Regions from separate parts of the Chryseobacterium sp. KCF3-3 genome, predicted to be linked through region 1. Evidence: riboswitches for the same ligand, from Rfam matches in the RefSeq annotation. Region 1 holds a riboswitch; the other holds the start of a gene.

Region 1 (7,787 bases):
GCTTCTTTAATTTCTGCAGATTCAAAATATGACAGATTCAGACAGGGAAAGGAACAATTGACTTCAACAGAATCTCAAGGGATGGCTTTATTCGGACAGAAATGTGCCTCATGTCATAGCGGAGAACTGTTTACGGATGAGAGTTTCAGAAATACGGGAATGTATTACAATACAGAATTCAAGGATGCGGGACGTTACAGAGTGAGCCTGAATCAGGTCGATTGGATGAAATTCCGTGTTCCGAGTTTAAGAAATGTAGAATACACCGCACCTTATATGCATGACGGAAGGTTTTACACGTTAGACGCTGTACTCAATTTTTATTCAGATCAGGTAGAAGATAATGCCAACCTTGATCCACAGCTGAAACAGAACGGACATGTGGGAATTGCCATGAATAGTCAGGAAAAACAATCAATCATTGCGTTCCTGAAAACATTGTCGGATAAAAGTTTTATATCCAATCCAAAATTTGCAGAATAATTTATAGAAAACATGAAGAAGATTATAGTGATAGTAAGTTTGATCCTGTTGAGTCAGTATCAGGCAAAAACCATTAGAGACAGTGCTTATAGTGCTCCGGAAACCTTTAGCAGATTCGATTTTGATGATGATTGTGATGCCTGTGGGTGTGCTGCAGGAAACGGATCTTCCGGCTTTGAATCTTTACTGAATCCACAGTTTATCGGAATCAAATACTTTGCACAGCATTATAAAGCGAAAGAGAACTTGTTTGTAAAAGACCTGACACAGGATCAGTATTTCAATACGCTGCAGCTTTGGGGGAAAATTCCACTGACTAAAAAGTTGAGTGTATATGCGAGCCTGCCATTCCATTTTCATGAGAAGAAAACCATGCAGGGAGATATTAAAATCAATGGGATTGGAGATCTGAACCTGATGGGAATTTATCAGCTGATGAGCTCTAAAGATAATTTCCATCACCTGAGCGGAGGTTTGGGTGTGAAAATTCCTTTGGGAAAATTTGATGAAAAAGGAGCATCCGGAGTCAATCCGAGTTTTCAGCTGGGAACCGGAAGCTGGGATTATCAGGCAGCTTTGAATTATAAGTTTCAGAAAAATAAAGTAGCCTTATTGGTCAATACAGATTATACCATCAAAACAGAGAATAAGAAAAATTACCGTTTCGGAAACCAATGGAATTATGCTGCAACAGGTTTTTATCAGGTTGCGGGGAATGAAAAATCTATTTTTTCTGTAAAAACGGGAGTTCAGGGAGAAGTTTATGCTCAGAACAAACAGTTCGATGAAGCCTTGCCTAATACTGCTGGAAGTGCTTTGTATGGAAAATTGGGATTTGAAGCTTCTTATAAAAAACTCAGTCTTGGAAGTGAGATCATGCTTCCTATGTATACGCATCTGGCGGGAGGAGATATTGAAGCAAAATCGAGATTCAGTGTTTTCCTGAATATTGGAATTTAAAGTGACACCCTCAATAAAATGACGTTAAAGCTCCTTCGGGAGCTTTAATTGTTTATGAATCATGATTTTAATTGGGGATTAGGAATAATTATTTATCTTTGCCGAAATTTGGTGAGCCCTAAAAAGCTCTTAAAAGGGAATCCGGTGAAAATCCGGAACAGACCCGCTGCTGTAAGCTCCGCACCAAAGTTTTTGAAGAATATATCCACTGTTTTTTAATGGGAAGGATTTCAAAAATGGAGTAAGTCAGAAGACCTGCCAGAAAATAATCGTTTGACGCTTTCGTGGAATAAAGCTTAGGACATCAATGATTCTGTGCAGTGACAGCTGTGCTTTGTCGTTGTATTCTTATATCCATTAGCGTCTTCATTACCCTAAATGAGCTAATGGCGGCAAAACTAATTACTTCTGCAATTCATAAAGCTGTTTTCACAATATTGGTGATCACATCTCAACTTTTATCTTCTCAAACCAAGAAAAACGACAGCCTTCAGGAAGAGACTATTAAAGGAATCAATCTTTACAAAAAGAATTTTAAAGAAATCCTTCCGGCACAAATCCTACAGGGAGAGCAGCTGGAAAGACTGAATAGTCATTCTGTTGCTGATGCACTGCGGTACTTTTCAGGTGTTCAGATTAAAGATTACGGCGGATTGGGTGGTTTGAAAACCATTAATATCCGAAGTATGGGAAGTCAGCATGTGGGTGTTTTCTATGACGGAATTCAATTGGGAAATGCCCAAAACGGACTGGTGGATCTGGGACGATATTCTCTGGATGATCTGGAAGAAATATCATTGTATAACGGACAGAAAAGTGAGATTTTCCAGCCGGCAAAAGACTTCGGGTCTTCAGGGGCTATCTATTTGCAGCCTAAAATACCAGTATTTAAAGGAAATAGAAAAACCAATTTGGTGATAAGAGCAAAAAGTGCTTCCATTGATCTCTTTAATCCTTCATTCCGGTTGGAACAGAAGATTTCAGACAGGGTTTCTGCCAGCTTCAGTGGAGAATTTATGCAGAGTGACGGAATTTACAGATTTCGTTATGCCAAGAAATATCCTGATGGACAACAGGCTTATGATACCATTGCAAAGAGACAGGATTCAGATATTCGGGCAAAACGTTTTGAAACTTCTTTAAACGGAACTTTAAATAACGGAAGCTGGAATATCCGTGGTTACGGTTATATTTCAGACCGCGGAATGCCGGCACCTATTGTGAATGGCCGTTTCGAAGGAAGAGGAGCGAGGCTTTCCGATGAGAATTATTTTGTACAGGCTAATCTGAGAAAAAAACTGTTCCCGAAATTTGAAACACAGCTGAAAGCAAAATTTGCTTACGATTATACCCATTTTATGGATACGGTTCGTTCGCAGTCTATTATTTATACTGATAATACCTATTTCAAAGAGAGCTCTACCTTTCTTCATCGAATATCTATTCCATTACTCCCAATTGGGATGTCAGCCTGAGTGGAGACTTTCAGTACAATAATCTGGATGCCAATCTGGATAACTTTTCTTATCCTACACGTTATACCACATTGGTCGCATTGGCGACAACCTATCAGTGGAACAGATTCAAAATTCTGGGAAGCCTTTTAGGAACCTTTACTTTTGAAGAAGTAAGAAAAAATAAAAGACCGGGAGATGCCAGAGAGTGGACGCCAGCCGTATTTATGAGCTATCAGCCGGAAATCATTCCTGAGCTTACCCTAAGAGCTTTCTATAAAAGGATTTTCAGACTTCCAACCTTTAATGATTTGTATTATACCAATATCGGAAATACTTATCTGAAACCGGAATTCACCAATCAATATGATGTAGGATTTACTTATCAGAAGAATTATACCAACCGTTTCTTTAAAACATTTTATGCTAAAGTAGACGGTTACTACAATAAAGTGCAGGATAAAATTGTAGCTGCCCCTAACGGAAGCATGTTCCGCTGGCTGATGATGAACCTGGGAATGGTTGAAATCATTGGAGCTGATGTGAATGTGCAGACTGAGTTTCAGGTGGGAAAAGTCAATTTTAGACCATTGCTTTCTTATACTTATCAAAGCGCAAGAGATATCAGTGATCCGGAAGATACTTTCTATCGCAATCAGATTCCTTATACACCATGGCACAGTGGATCTTTCAGTCTGATGGCAGATTATAAAGACTGGAGTTTCAATTACAGTGCGATGTACGTAGGAGAAAGATATGATGTGAATCAGGATAACATTCAATACAATTATGTGCAACCTTGGTATACTCACGATCTCTCTGTTCAGAAAAAATTCAACTGGGCGAATCATCAATTTAAAGTAAGTCTTGAGATGAATAATATTTTCAATCAATACTATGATGTTGTCCTCAATTATCCAATGCCTGGAAGAAACTTTAAACTTATTCTAAACTTCACCCTATGAGAAAACTAAACTTTTATTTTTTATTTTTTGTATTAGCTTTTCTTACCTCATGCCGTACCGATGAAATTATTGTCCGTCAGGAAGTGGTAGAAGGACTTCCTTCAGAAAATACGGCAATAAAAGGATTCTATATGCTGAATGAAGGAAACATGGGAAGTAATAAATGTACCCTTGATTTTTTTGATTACACCAAAGGAACTTATTACCGGAACATCTATGCAGAAATCAATCCCAATGTGGTAAAAGAGTTAGGAGATGTAGGGAATGATATTAAGGTGTATGGAAGTAAACTTTATATTGTTGTCAATGTTTCCAACAAAATTGAAGTGCTGGATGCCAAAACGGCCAAACGTATTACTTCTATTCCATTACAAAACTGCAGATACCTTGCTTTCAAAGATGGTAAAGCATATGCCAGCAGCTATGCAGGTCCTGTAGCCATTAATCCTAAAGCACCAAAAGGAAAAGTCGTGGAAATTGATACCACTTCTCTTTCCATCCAGCATGAAGTGGTGGTAGGATATCAGCCGGAAGAAATGGAAATTGTGGGTAATCAATTGTTTGTGGCCAACTCCGGAGGATACAAAGCTCCCGATTATGACAATACTGTTTCGGTAATCGACCTGAACACTTTTACAGAACTCAAAAAAATAAATGTTGCCATCAATCTTCACCACATTAAAAAAGATAATTACGGAGACCTCTATGTAACTTCAAGAGGAGATTATTATAATGTTCCTTCCAGTTTGTATTTAATAGATGCAGCCACGGGAACTGTGAAGAAAAACTTCAATCTCTCTGTGAGCGAAATGACAATCGTGAATGATAAACTGTATTTCTATGGGAATGAATTCAATTACAATACCCACAGTTATAAAAAAACATTTGGAATCATTGATGTAAAAACAGAACAGATCATCGCCAACAGAATTTTTGACAAAGAATATGAAGATGCCATTAAAACACCTTACGGAATTACCGTGAACCCAATCACAGAAGATATCTACATGACAGATGCCAGAAATTATGTATCCATGGGATTTGTGTATTGCTTTGATAAAAACGGACACTTTAAATGGAAAACGGAAGGCGGAAATATCCCTGCCCACTTCGCTTTTTTATACAAATAACCAAACTTTAAGAAATGAACAGAAATAGCTTTACTTATTTGAAAATCGGATTTCTATCCTGCTTCCTTGTAGGAGTGATAGCCTGTAAACATGATGATGAAAATGAATTTACATTTAATGGCCTTGATGACTCCTATACCATTGAACGTTTAAAGGTTTTGAGTATTCCTACCAATGCTTCAGGATCAGTTACATGGAGTATTAATGATTCTATTATTTCTCAAAATTCAGAACTTGAATTCATCAGTCCTACTGCAGAAGCTTATCCTTTGACTTTAAAGATTAACAATAAAGGAAACGAGCAGGTTTTTCATTCTAAAATAATTGTCACCAAAGAAAAAACACCTTATAGTAAATACATTTCCAAAGTATTGGAGTTCCGTCCTGCTGTAGGGCAGTTCATGAACGAAATTCCGGAATATTTACCTGGAAATACTACTGCAAATATGCTTCAGAAAGCAAACGAATCTTTGGTAGGAGGTAATTCTACCATGATCAGTCTCGGTGGATATGGAGGATATGTAGTGTTCGGTTTTGATCATACGATTCCCAATCTGAATGGACGTGATTTTAAAGTACTGGGAAATGCATTCTTTGGAAATGATGCAGCAGATCAACGTTCAGGATCTTGTGAACCGGGAATTATTATGGTAGCCTACGACAGGAATAAAAATGGAAAGCCGGATAATGATGAATGGTATGAAATTGCAGGCAGCGAATATTTCAAAAATGCTACAGTTAAAGACTACAGCATAACCTATCATAAACCTAACGAAAATAAAGTACCTGTACCCGGAACTGAATTCTGGCAGACTGATGTAGAATATATCAAGTGGAATGACAATCTGGGAAATCAGGGATTCAAAACAAAGAATACCTTTCATGCCCAGAGCTATTATCCTTTATGGTTTACAGATCCTTCTTACAGTTTTTCAGGAACCAGACTTGCAAATAACTTCTTCGATCAGAGTGGTGACGGATCTTATTGGGTAGGAAAATCATACGAGTTCGGATATGCAGACAATGCTCCGAATAATGATGATGCCTCCAATATCGATATTTCCTGGGCGGTAGACAGAAGTGGAAAATATGTGAAACTTCCGGGAGTCGATTTTATGAAAATATATACAGGAGTGAATCAGGAAGCAGGATGGCTTGGTGAAGTTTCTACAGAAGTGGCGGGAGCTTACGATTTACATTTCAAATAATATACAATCTATTTAAATTAATAAAAAATGAAAAAGTTTTATCTTTTTATGATGCTTTTTCTGTTTGCAGGTTTATCAACTGCACAGATAAAAGTTCAAGGTGTACCCAGAAATGATATTTCAGGGATCAGCAAGCTCAATACCACTACCATCAGTTTTTCTGATATTCAGTATTGGGTAGGATCAGGAACCAACCAGGCTGCTTTTGTAGTACAGTGGAATGACAGTAAGAATCCTGATGCCATGGTTTGGGGATTCAAATGGAACGGAAATGCTACCGGTGAAGATATGCTGAAAGCTATTGCTAAGGCAGATCACAGATTATATACATTGCTATATCAGGGAACACAGTTTGGATCAGCTGTTGGTGGAATTGGTTTTGATCTGAACGGTCAGGGAACTAATGCACTGATCAAAAGCGGAAATACCACTTATCCTTTATACCCGGTAAATGGTTTCGTGAATACGACAGCCTATGATTTTGACAGCTACACGATTGTAGATGCGGCTAACGATCACTGGCAATCCGGATGGACGGTTAACGGGTACTGGTCATATTGGGTAAAGAACCCTGCAGATGCTGATTTCGGATATTCTAGCGTTGGAGCTTCTTCACGTGTATTGGAAAACGGTTCTTGGGATGTCTGGAATTTTAACGTAGGATTTAATCAAACTCCTATTTCTTCTACCATCACTCCGGTTTCTCCGTATGTTGCTTCCAATAACTTTACCAATGGATATTTCATGGTGAATGAAGAATGGTTCGGTCATACTAACGGTTCTGTTAACTTCATTGATAACAACGGACAGATTAACTATCGTGTGTACAGTAACGCAAACAATAATCAGGCTTTTGGCGCAACTACACAATACGGAACAATCTATGGTGATAAATTCTATTTCGTTTCAAAACAAGCTGCTGATGGAGGAGATACTCAATATACTCCTGGAGGAAGATTGGTTGTAGCCAATGCGCAGACCATGCAGAAACTTGCAGGATTTAATAATATCGGAGGTGGTGATGGTAGATCATTTGTAGGAGTGAACGAACATAAAGGATACATTGGTACTTCTACTGGAATTGTTACTTTCAATATTGATAATTTACAGGTAGGTTCTTTAATTACCGGAACAGGTGGAAACGGACAGATCGGAAACATGATCCGTACGTCACAATATGTTTTTGCGGTGAAGCAAGGAGTAGGAATTTTAGTGATTAATCCTAATACTGATACGATAGTGAGTACAATTGCCGGAGGTTTCTACTCAGTTGCTCAGGCTAAAGACGGAAGTGTTTGGGGAATTCAGGATCAAAAACTGATCAACATTAATCCTACTACTTTTGCTACTCAGGTTTATAATATTCCTACAACGAAATATATCGGAGACTGGGGCGCATGGAATGCCGGTAAATTTTCAGCAAGTAATAAAGAGAATGCCTTATATTGGATCAATTCAATCAGCAGCTGGAGCTCAGGAACACAGATTGTAAGATTCGATGTAACAACAAAAACATTTAACGAAAACTTTGCTGCAATTCCTGGACAAACAGGTCAGTTTAAACAAATTCCTTACGGAGCAGCACTT
Region 2 (7,787 bases), 2.0 Mb from region 1:
ATATGGTTTGTTTTCGTTGTAGATTTCTCCGACCCTCTGAGTAGATTCATTGGCAAATTGTACCAATTTATTAGACTCATTCTTAAGATTGTCGAAGTTCATAGGCTTTCCCTGCATTTTCAGGAAATCTGCTGCTGTTTCAGCTTTTGGAAGTACGATCCAAAGGATTACATATAAAAGACCTATTAAAGAAGAGGAAATGGCTGCTGTAAAAATTCCTAATACGAAGATTCCCAGCCAGATTGCTCTCATGGTAGTAATATCCATTCCTACATATTGAGCTAAACCTGCACAAACTCCTGCTACTTTTTGTTTTTCCGGATCACGGAACAGTTGTTTTTTATCGGTATAATTGGATCCTGAATATTCTTTTCTGGCAGATGTTTTTTCAGAAAAATAAGCCTCTTCCTGTTCTTCAATCTTCTCAGGAGTTCCGATCTGTGCGATTACCTTTTCTACATCGGTATCGTTAATTACTTCACGTTTTCCTAAAGAATCTTTGAAGATCTCCACCATTCTTATTTCTATGTCATGCATTACTTCATCAGCCTCAGAAGCATCCAGAGAGCTTCTCAGTGCGTTCAGGTAATCGCTGAGCTTTATATATGCGTGTTCTTCTATGGTAAAAGAAAAACCTGCGAGTCCTATTGAGAGTGTCTTGTTCATAGCTTTGTTTTTTAATTTTGTTGGGTGATTTGGTTTACTGAGGCTGTCAGTTCATTCCATGTATTGAGAAGTTCATCCAGGAAAAGTTTTCCTTTTTCTGTGATCTGATAATATTTTCTGGGTGGTCCTCCTGTAGATTCTTCCCATCTGTAAGAGAGAAACTCTCCGTTTTTAAGTCTTGTAAGAAGAGGGTAGAGGGTTCCTTCTACTACATCCAGTTTTCCTTTTTTCAGTTCGTCAATAAGATCAGAAACATACATTTCACGGTTATTGATGAGACTTAGAATACAGAATTCCAGAATTCCTTTTCGCATTTGCGCTTTGGTATTTTCGGTATTCATCTTTGATAAGTTTTGTTAATTAGTTATATTTTTAGAAAAATGCCCCTAGCTAGTTGAGCCTATTCTAATTTTACATTACAAAGATATGTAAATAAAATGGTATTATGCAATACAAAGTAGTGAAATTTTTAAAATAAATAATTTAAAGTACTGAAAATCAATTAAATAAATTTTATCTTGAATTTTCAGTAAAATGAATTTTAACAGAAAATGGCTCAAAAATCTTTAAATTTTAAATAAAATTGATAGAAAAAAAATGATCTTTTATTAATTATTACTCATTACCCATTACTGATTACTCATATCCTAGCCCCGATAGCAGCGGTTACCCCACAGCAGCTATGGCTTTGGGGTAGGAGCGAGGAGTATGAGCGGATAGCGGGAGACAGCTTCTTATTATGAATAGGCTTTTATTGAAAAGGTAATTCTGACAGATAATGATACCGGGATTTTGAGATCGCTATTATGATTCGTATTTTTGTTAGAAATAAAAAAACACCTAAATCATTTACTATTACCATGAATATTTTGAATAAGTACAAGCACTTATCGGCATTTCTCTTATTGGGACCACTCTGTTTCGGACAGTACCAGTTTGAGGTTAAAAATGTATCAAAAAGCTACGATGCTGTCATCCAGATAGAAGATTGTTACGACGACAGATGTGGAGGAAAGGGAACTGTGGAACTGTTTGATCGTAAAAACAGCAAGGTACAGACTTTTATTTCTGATGATCTGATTTTATATACAGAACAAGGTCAAAAACCGATCCAGGGGAAATTGATTCCACTTTTAAAAGATCAACGTGCTGTGATCATAGATGACTTTAATTTCGATGGAACGGAAGATGTTGCGATACGAAACGGAAATATGGGAAATTATAGCGGAGCATCTTATGACGTATATGTCTTCAACAAAACAAGAATGGGGTTTGTAAAAAGCGAGGAACTTACAGAGCTGGGTTCAAATGGTCTGGATATTTTTGATGTCGATGCCCAGCGTAAACGTCTTATTTCTTATGGAAAGTCCGGCTGCTGTGATATTTTTACCACAGAATATGCTGTAATTCCGAATAAAGGACTTGACAAAGTTTTTGAAAAAGAAGAGGATATGAGTGTTGAAGGCTCTGTAAAAGTGACCACTAAAGAAAAGATAAATAATAAATGGATTACCAAAACAAAGGTATATCCGTCTGATCAATATAACAGAAATAAGAAGTAAGATGAAAATTCAGAAAGAGATTGATTTTATTCTGGCAGTAGATGCACTTAAAAACGTACAGCGAAGAAATTATAATGCAGATGATTCCCGAAGAGAGAATACAGCGGAACACTCCTGGCAGATTATTATTCTGGCTCAGATCCTTTATCCGTATGCTAAAAACCGTGCAGATATTGATTTGTTGAGAGTGATAAGAATGCTTTCCATTCATGATCTTGTAGAAATAGAAGCGGGAGATACTTTTATTTTTGACGAAAAAGCAATGGTAGGAAAGTTTGAAAGAGAGAAAGCTTCGGCCCAGAAAATCTTTGGAATTCTGGATGAACCTTTGCGTTCGGAATTTTTTAATTTATGGCTGGAATTTGAGGATGAGAAAACTCCTGATGCTATTTTTGCGTGTGGAATTGATAGAATCATGCCGTTTATCTTAAATTCTCATACTTCCGGAAAAAGCTGGACAGAAGCTGGAGTGACAGAAAGACAAATCCGAAATATGCTTGAAAATGCGATCAGAAGAGCATCGGATGAAATGGGAGAGGCTTTTGAGCTTTTATTGAATAAAAGTCTGGAAACAGAAAAAGTGCTGAAATAATTTCAATGAAAAATATAATAAAGCATCGGGCGGCCAATGGCCGCCCGATGCTTTATTATTTATAGTATCTGAATTGGTTTCTTGAATTCGTCAATCGCTACAAAAGTAAAATCACCTATAATTGCTTTTTCTCTTTCATAGGAATACATCTGTTCAGTATAAATTTCAACATTCACTTTCATACTGGTTTTTCCCACGTATGAAACTTTCCCGATCAGCTCAACAATGGTTCCGGCAGGAATAGGTTTTTTGAAATCGATCTTATCGCTGCTTACCGTTACCACTCTTTTTCTGGCAAAACGGGTTGCTGTGATAAAAGCTACCTCATCCATCAGCTGCATTGCTGTACCTCCAAAAAGGGTATCATAGTGATTGGTTGTGTTAGGGAAAACCGCTTTAAAGATTCTGGTTTCGGATGCTTCAATTCTTTCTTCTGTAGTCATATATCATTATTAATTAAAGCGATGTGAAATGATATTAAAACAACAGAATAATGACAGGAACTTATAGAATTCCTGAAACAATCCATCAGATCAATACAACTTCAAATCGCGAAAGTTACATGTTTAAGAAAAAGGCAGGTCTCCTGACTTGTAGCATCATTTATCTCCTTCCCATGCCTCGCACAGTGGATCTTTGATAAAGATTTCAGCTACTTACAGTTGCGCGACAGTCCGTGATTTTCACACGGTTCCCTTTTAATCTGCAGTGATGCAGAACCAATTTCTGTGATGAATAAGTGTAAAACTTTTCGGGTGCAAAAATAATGAATTTATTCCGGATTATGGAAAATAATCTGGCTGATTACTCTTCCTTTCTTAATCGTCCAGAGTGTAGTGTATCTGTTTTCTCCTGAACCGTTTATCATATAAAGGAAAATATTATCGTTATCAAGGGAAGTAACTCCAATGTTCTCAAAATCCATGGTAGGCTGGAACATATTTTTGATGGCTTCTCTTACAAAAACAGAACCTCTTCCGGGTTGCTGTACTCTGATGGATTTGATTTCGGTCATTCCTTCGGGAAGGTCATTTCCGATTCCCCATGGTTTTACTTTATCAATGGTAAGAATTTTTCCTTCTGCATCTTTTTCTTTTTTACGGTATCCGGCATTGGAAGGATAAATATCAATCACCACTTTGCTTCTTTGGGCAGTAGGAATCTTAGGATCAGAATTGTCTGTAAAAATAAGGGATTTTCCGTTTTTAGATCTAGATGGAGTGTAGGCAGGGAGCTGGTCCACATAGGCAATACGTCCTTTATTCACCATGCCTTCCTTATCAAGAGTTTCATAACGTACAAAAGGCTTGTCGTCATCTTGTTTCTCAGGATATTTGATCCAGATCCATTCCGTTTCTCCGGGAGCTGGTTTTACATAAACAAATACATCTCCTTTACGCATACGGATCTTGTCTACAATTTTTCGGTAATCGTCTTTATGTACACGTACATTGGCATATCCTTCTTCAGCTTTTACAACTCCAAAAGGAACTTTTGTCTGCCCTTTTACAAAGGCAATAGATAAAATACTGAAAGCGGATAAATAGAATGCTTTATTTATGAAAGTCATCATGAAAATTTTTTGATCCCTCAAATATATAAATTAAATGCTTTTCGGAAGATAATTATACCGTTGCAGTTCTTTTAAATCTTGTATTTGTTTCAGATAGCCTTCACGAAGAAGAAATATTTGGTGTGAAATATCGAGAACCTCCTGATAATTATGATCAGAAATAATGAATCCTTTATACTTAGACTGTTCAATGATTGCTGTTTTCAATGCTGTAGAAATTTTCGGAGAAAGACTGTGGAAGGGTTCATCAAGTAAAATAAAATCCGCTTCGGAATAAATAATCATTAAAGCTTCAATGACTCTCTGCTCACCTCTGGAAAGATTTTTAGGTTTCTCTGACAAAAAAGGACGGATCAGATCTGAAGTGAATAATAGATCAGTATTTTTCTTATTGCAAAAAAGAGGAATTAAGCTTTTAATGGTATTGTATTTTGGCAAGAAAGTATCCTGTGGCAGGTAGGCAATTCTGTTTTTTCTGTCGGAAATGCTTTTCAGAACTTTATCATTGTACCTTATAAACTGGGTATCGCTACTTATAGTTCCGAAAATAATTTTTAATAATGTCGATTTTCCAACACCATTTCTGCCCAGAATTCCAATAATCTGCCCGGTTTCACATGCCAAATAAATATCCTGAAGGATCTTATTTTCTTTAAAAGACTTGGTGATGCTGTCAATATGAAGCTTACTCATAGAATTCCTGTTATTATTTTGACAATCATACAGATAGATACTGTGAATCCCCAAAGGAAAATTTTGGAGAATCCTAAATTGGCATAAAAGTAATATTCATTTTTAAACCTGAGTTCATAGATAAAATAATGAAGGACAGGAGAAATCAAAAGAAAACTCAGTCCGAAATTCTCAATACTGAAAGAGGATAAACAAGAAGCTAATAAAGAAAATATCAAGGTGGGAATTATTATTTTTTTATAAAAAATCCAGAGAGTAGAAATACTTTTGAACATATATTAAAAGCATGAAGTTTCTGTGTGTTTTACACTTTATTCTCAAATATATTAAAAAATACAATGCTGTATGGAGAAAGTCTAAGCTATATTTGAAAAAATACACTATTTTTCAAGTAAATTTTAAAACTAATAAACATGACCAAAAAACTACTTTTTGTATTCTCTTTTATTTTGGGAATATCCAACTTTCATGCAACTCACAAAATAGAAGAAGAACCTCAATCTTTATTGTATTGTGATACCAATGCTCCAACGGGTGTTCAGATGTCGAATATAACGCTTACCACGGGAACAGTTACCTGGACTGCAGATCCTAATACTCCGGATAATATGATAAGATATAGAATACCAGGAACAACTTTCTGGATGACGGGTACACCCGTATCGGGTCAAAATTCTTTCACAATTACAGGTTTGCAGCCTTGTACAGTGTATGAAGTACAGGTCTCAAAAACATGTATTACTCAAGGAACATGGTCCAACCCAATATTTTTTGCAACCACATTGAATTACTGTACAAGCGCATCTACTGATACCACGATGATGCATATTTCCAATGTGACAGTAACTTCCACTGGAATTACAACACCCATGGTGAGTGATTCCGGAGCTTCTAATTATACAGATTACAGGACGGATGTAAACAGAAGAATTAAATTTCTCGTAGGAAGCGTGGGGAATAAGATCTCAGTAAATCATACATGGACAGGTACACCAGGCTCAATCACTGTAACGGCATGGATTGACATTAACGGTAATGGAATTTTTGAATCCAATGAAAGAGTTTTGGTTGCCAATAATGTTACATCAGCTGCTCCTGCTGTATCTATATTCTCTATTCCCGGTTATCCTACGCTGCCAGCCTCTGTTGTTGGAGGTTGTGGTGTAGCAATGAGAGTGATTTCCAGACAAACGTTTCCTACAGATGCCTGTGGTACATTTACGTATGGAGAAGTGGAAGATTATGGCGTGGATTTTATTGATCTCACCCTCGGAGTGGAAGAATCATTGAAGTCTAAAAAGCCGGAAATTTATCCTAATCCTGCCTCTGATGTTTTAAATATCTCCGGAATTTCAGAAGCCGCAGATTATGAAATTTACAATGCCGTAGGACAGAAAATTGACGAAGGAAGAGTTTCAAATCACCAAGTAAACCTTAATCATTTGTCAAAAGGAGTTTATTTTATCCAGCTGAAAGATAAAGAAAAGGTAACCCGATTAAAATTCATTAAGAAGTAAAAATAAAAAAGAGAGAGTACCTTTGGGTGCTCTCTCTTTGTATTTGCGTTAATTTAATTTCTTATTTATTAAATTCTCTCAAGTTCATCTGCATCAATCGTGGTCTTGAAAGTTCCGTAATTGACAATCACTTTATTTCTGGAAATTTTTTCAATGGTTCCTACACTGGTACTTCCGGTAATACGAACACGCTGTCCGATTTTCATCCACACAGCACGGTCAGTTTTACGTTTCTCTTCCAGTTTTTCATTGGTTTCAGCAATTTTTTCAATAACATCCTCCTTTTTCAGCTGTTGAGTGATTTTTCTCTTAACAACCTGCAGACGTTTGGTTTCATCCTTATCACTGCCCAGTTTTCTGAATTTCTCCTGTTCAAGAAGTTTTACAAAATCTTTTACCACATCCTTTCTGGATTTTCCTTTGGTATAGCTGTCGATGAATGTTTCAATCTTATTCCCGAACTGTAGTTTGCGGTGTTCTTCCTCATACAGCTTCTGGAAATTGAACAGTTTCTGCTGAAGCTGCTCATTTAGTTTCTGAAGGTTATCACGTTTATCTTCTACAGATTCTTTCCTTTCTGCAAGATCAGATTTCAGTTTTTCAACCTCAAATTTTTCCTGCTGCAGTTTTACAATCGTTTTGTCAAGATTAACAATATCATGTTCTACTTTTTTCTTCGCAGAATGGATAATGAATCTTGGAATCTTATTCTTTTCCGCAACTTCAAAAGTAAATGAACTTCCTGCCTGTCCCACTTCCAGCTTATACATCGGTTCCAATGTCTCTTCATTGAAAAGCATAGCTGCATTCTGAGCGTTCGGAAGCTGTTCTATTACCAGTTTAATATTGGTATAGTGCGTTGTAATGATGGCAAAACTCTTTTTGTCATAGAAAAACTCCATAAAACTTTCTGCCAACGCACCTCCAAGCTCAGGATCAGAACCTGTACCAAATTCATCAATAAGCAGAAGCGTATTGGCATCTGCCTCACGAATGATTCCGGACATTTTCTTCAACCTCGATGAATAAGTTGATAAGTGGTTTTCAATGGACTGGTTGTCCCCAATATCAGTCATGATTTTCTCAAAGAAAAACATTTCAGACTTAGGATGAACCGGAACCAGAATACCACTCTGAATCATCAGTTGCAGTAATCCTACCGTTTTCAGGGTAATTGATTTTCC

What was found. A riboswitch is a leader RNA that binds a small molecule or an ion and turns the genes downstream of it on or off. The one in region 1 is predicted to bind cobalamin.
Region 2: another riboswitch for cobalamin. It lies ahead of ACKTTZ_RS01275 (acyl-CoA thioesterase); the one in region 1 lies ahead of ACKTTZ_RS10260 (TonB-dependent receptor).

What each region holds. Positions count from the first base shown of each region.
Region 1 covers NZ_AP035792.1:2,301,923-2,309,709, forward strand. The annotation lists gene ACKTTZ_RS10250 (cytochrome-c peroxidase) at 1-483, shown strand, start outside; gene ACKTTZ_RS10255 (transporter) at 496-1,443, shown strand; cobalamin riboswitch at 1,536-1,721, shown strand; gene ACKTTZ_RS10260 (TonB-dependent receptor) at 1,830-2,918, shown strand; gene ACKTTZ_RS10265 (TonB-dependent receptor domain-containing protein) at 2,954-3,862, shown strand; gene ACKTTZ_RS10270 (YncE family protein) at 3,859-4,992, shown strand; gene ACKTTZ_RS10275 (hypothetical protein) at 5,007-6,200, shown strand; gene ACKTTZ_RS10280 (DUF5074 domain-containing protein) at 6,228-7,787, shown strand, end outside.
Region 2 covers NZ_AP035792.1:266,630-274,416, reverse strand. The annotation lists gene ACKTTZ_RS01295 (PspC domain-containing protein) at 1-666, opposite strand, end outside; gene ACKTTZ_RS01290 (PadR family transcriptional regulator) at 678-1,007, opposite strand; gene ACKTTZ_RS01285 (XAC2610-related protein) at 1,527-2,228, shown strand; gene ACKTTZ_RS01280 (HD domain-containing protein) at 2,230-2,820, shown strand; gene ACKTTZ_RS01275 (acyl-CoA thioesterase) at 2,880-3,263, opposite strand; cobalamin riboswitch at 3,379-3,559, opposite strand; gene ACKTTZ_RS01270 (hypothetical protein) at 3,593-4,393, opposite strand; gene ACKTTZ_RS01265 (ATP-binding cassette domain-containing protein) at 4,424-5,086, opposite strand; gene ACKTTZ_RS01260 (GEVED domain-containing protein) at 5,500-6,603, shown strand; gene ACKTTZ_RS01255 (endonuclease MutS2) at 6,672-7,787, opposite strand, start outside.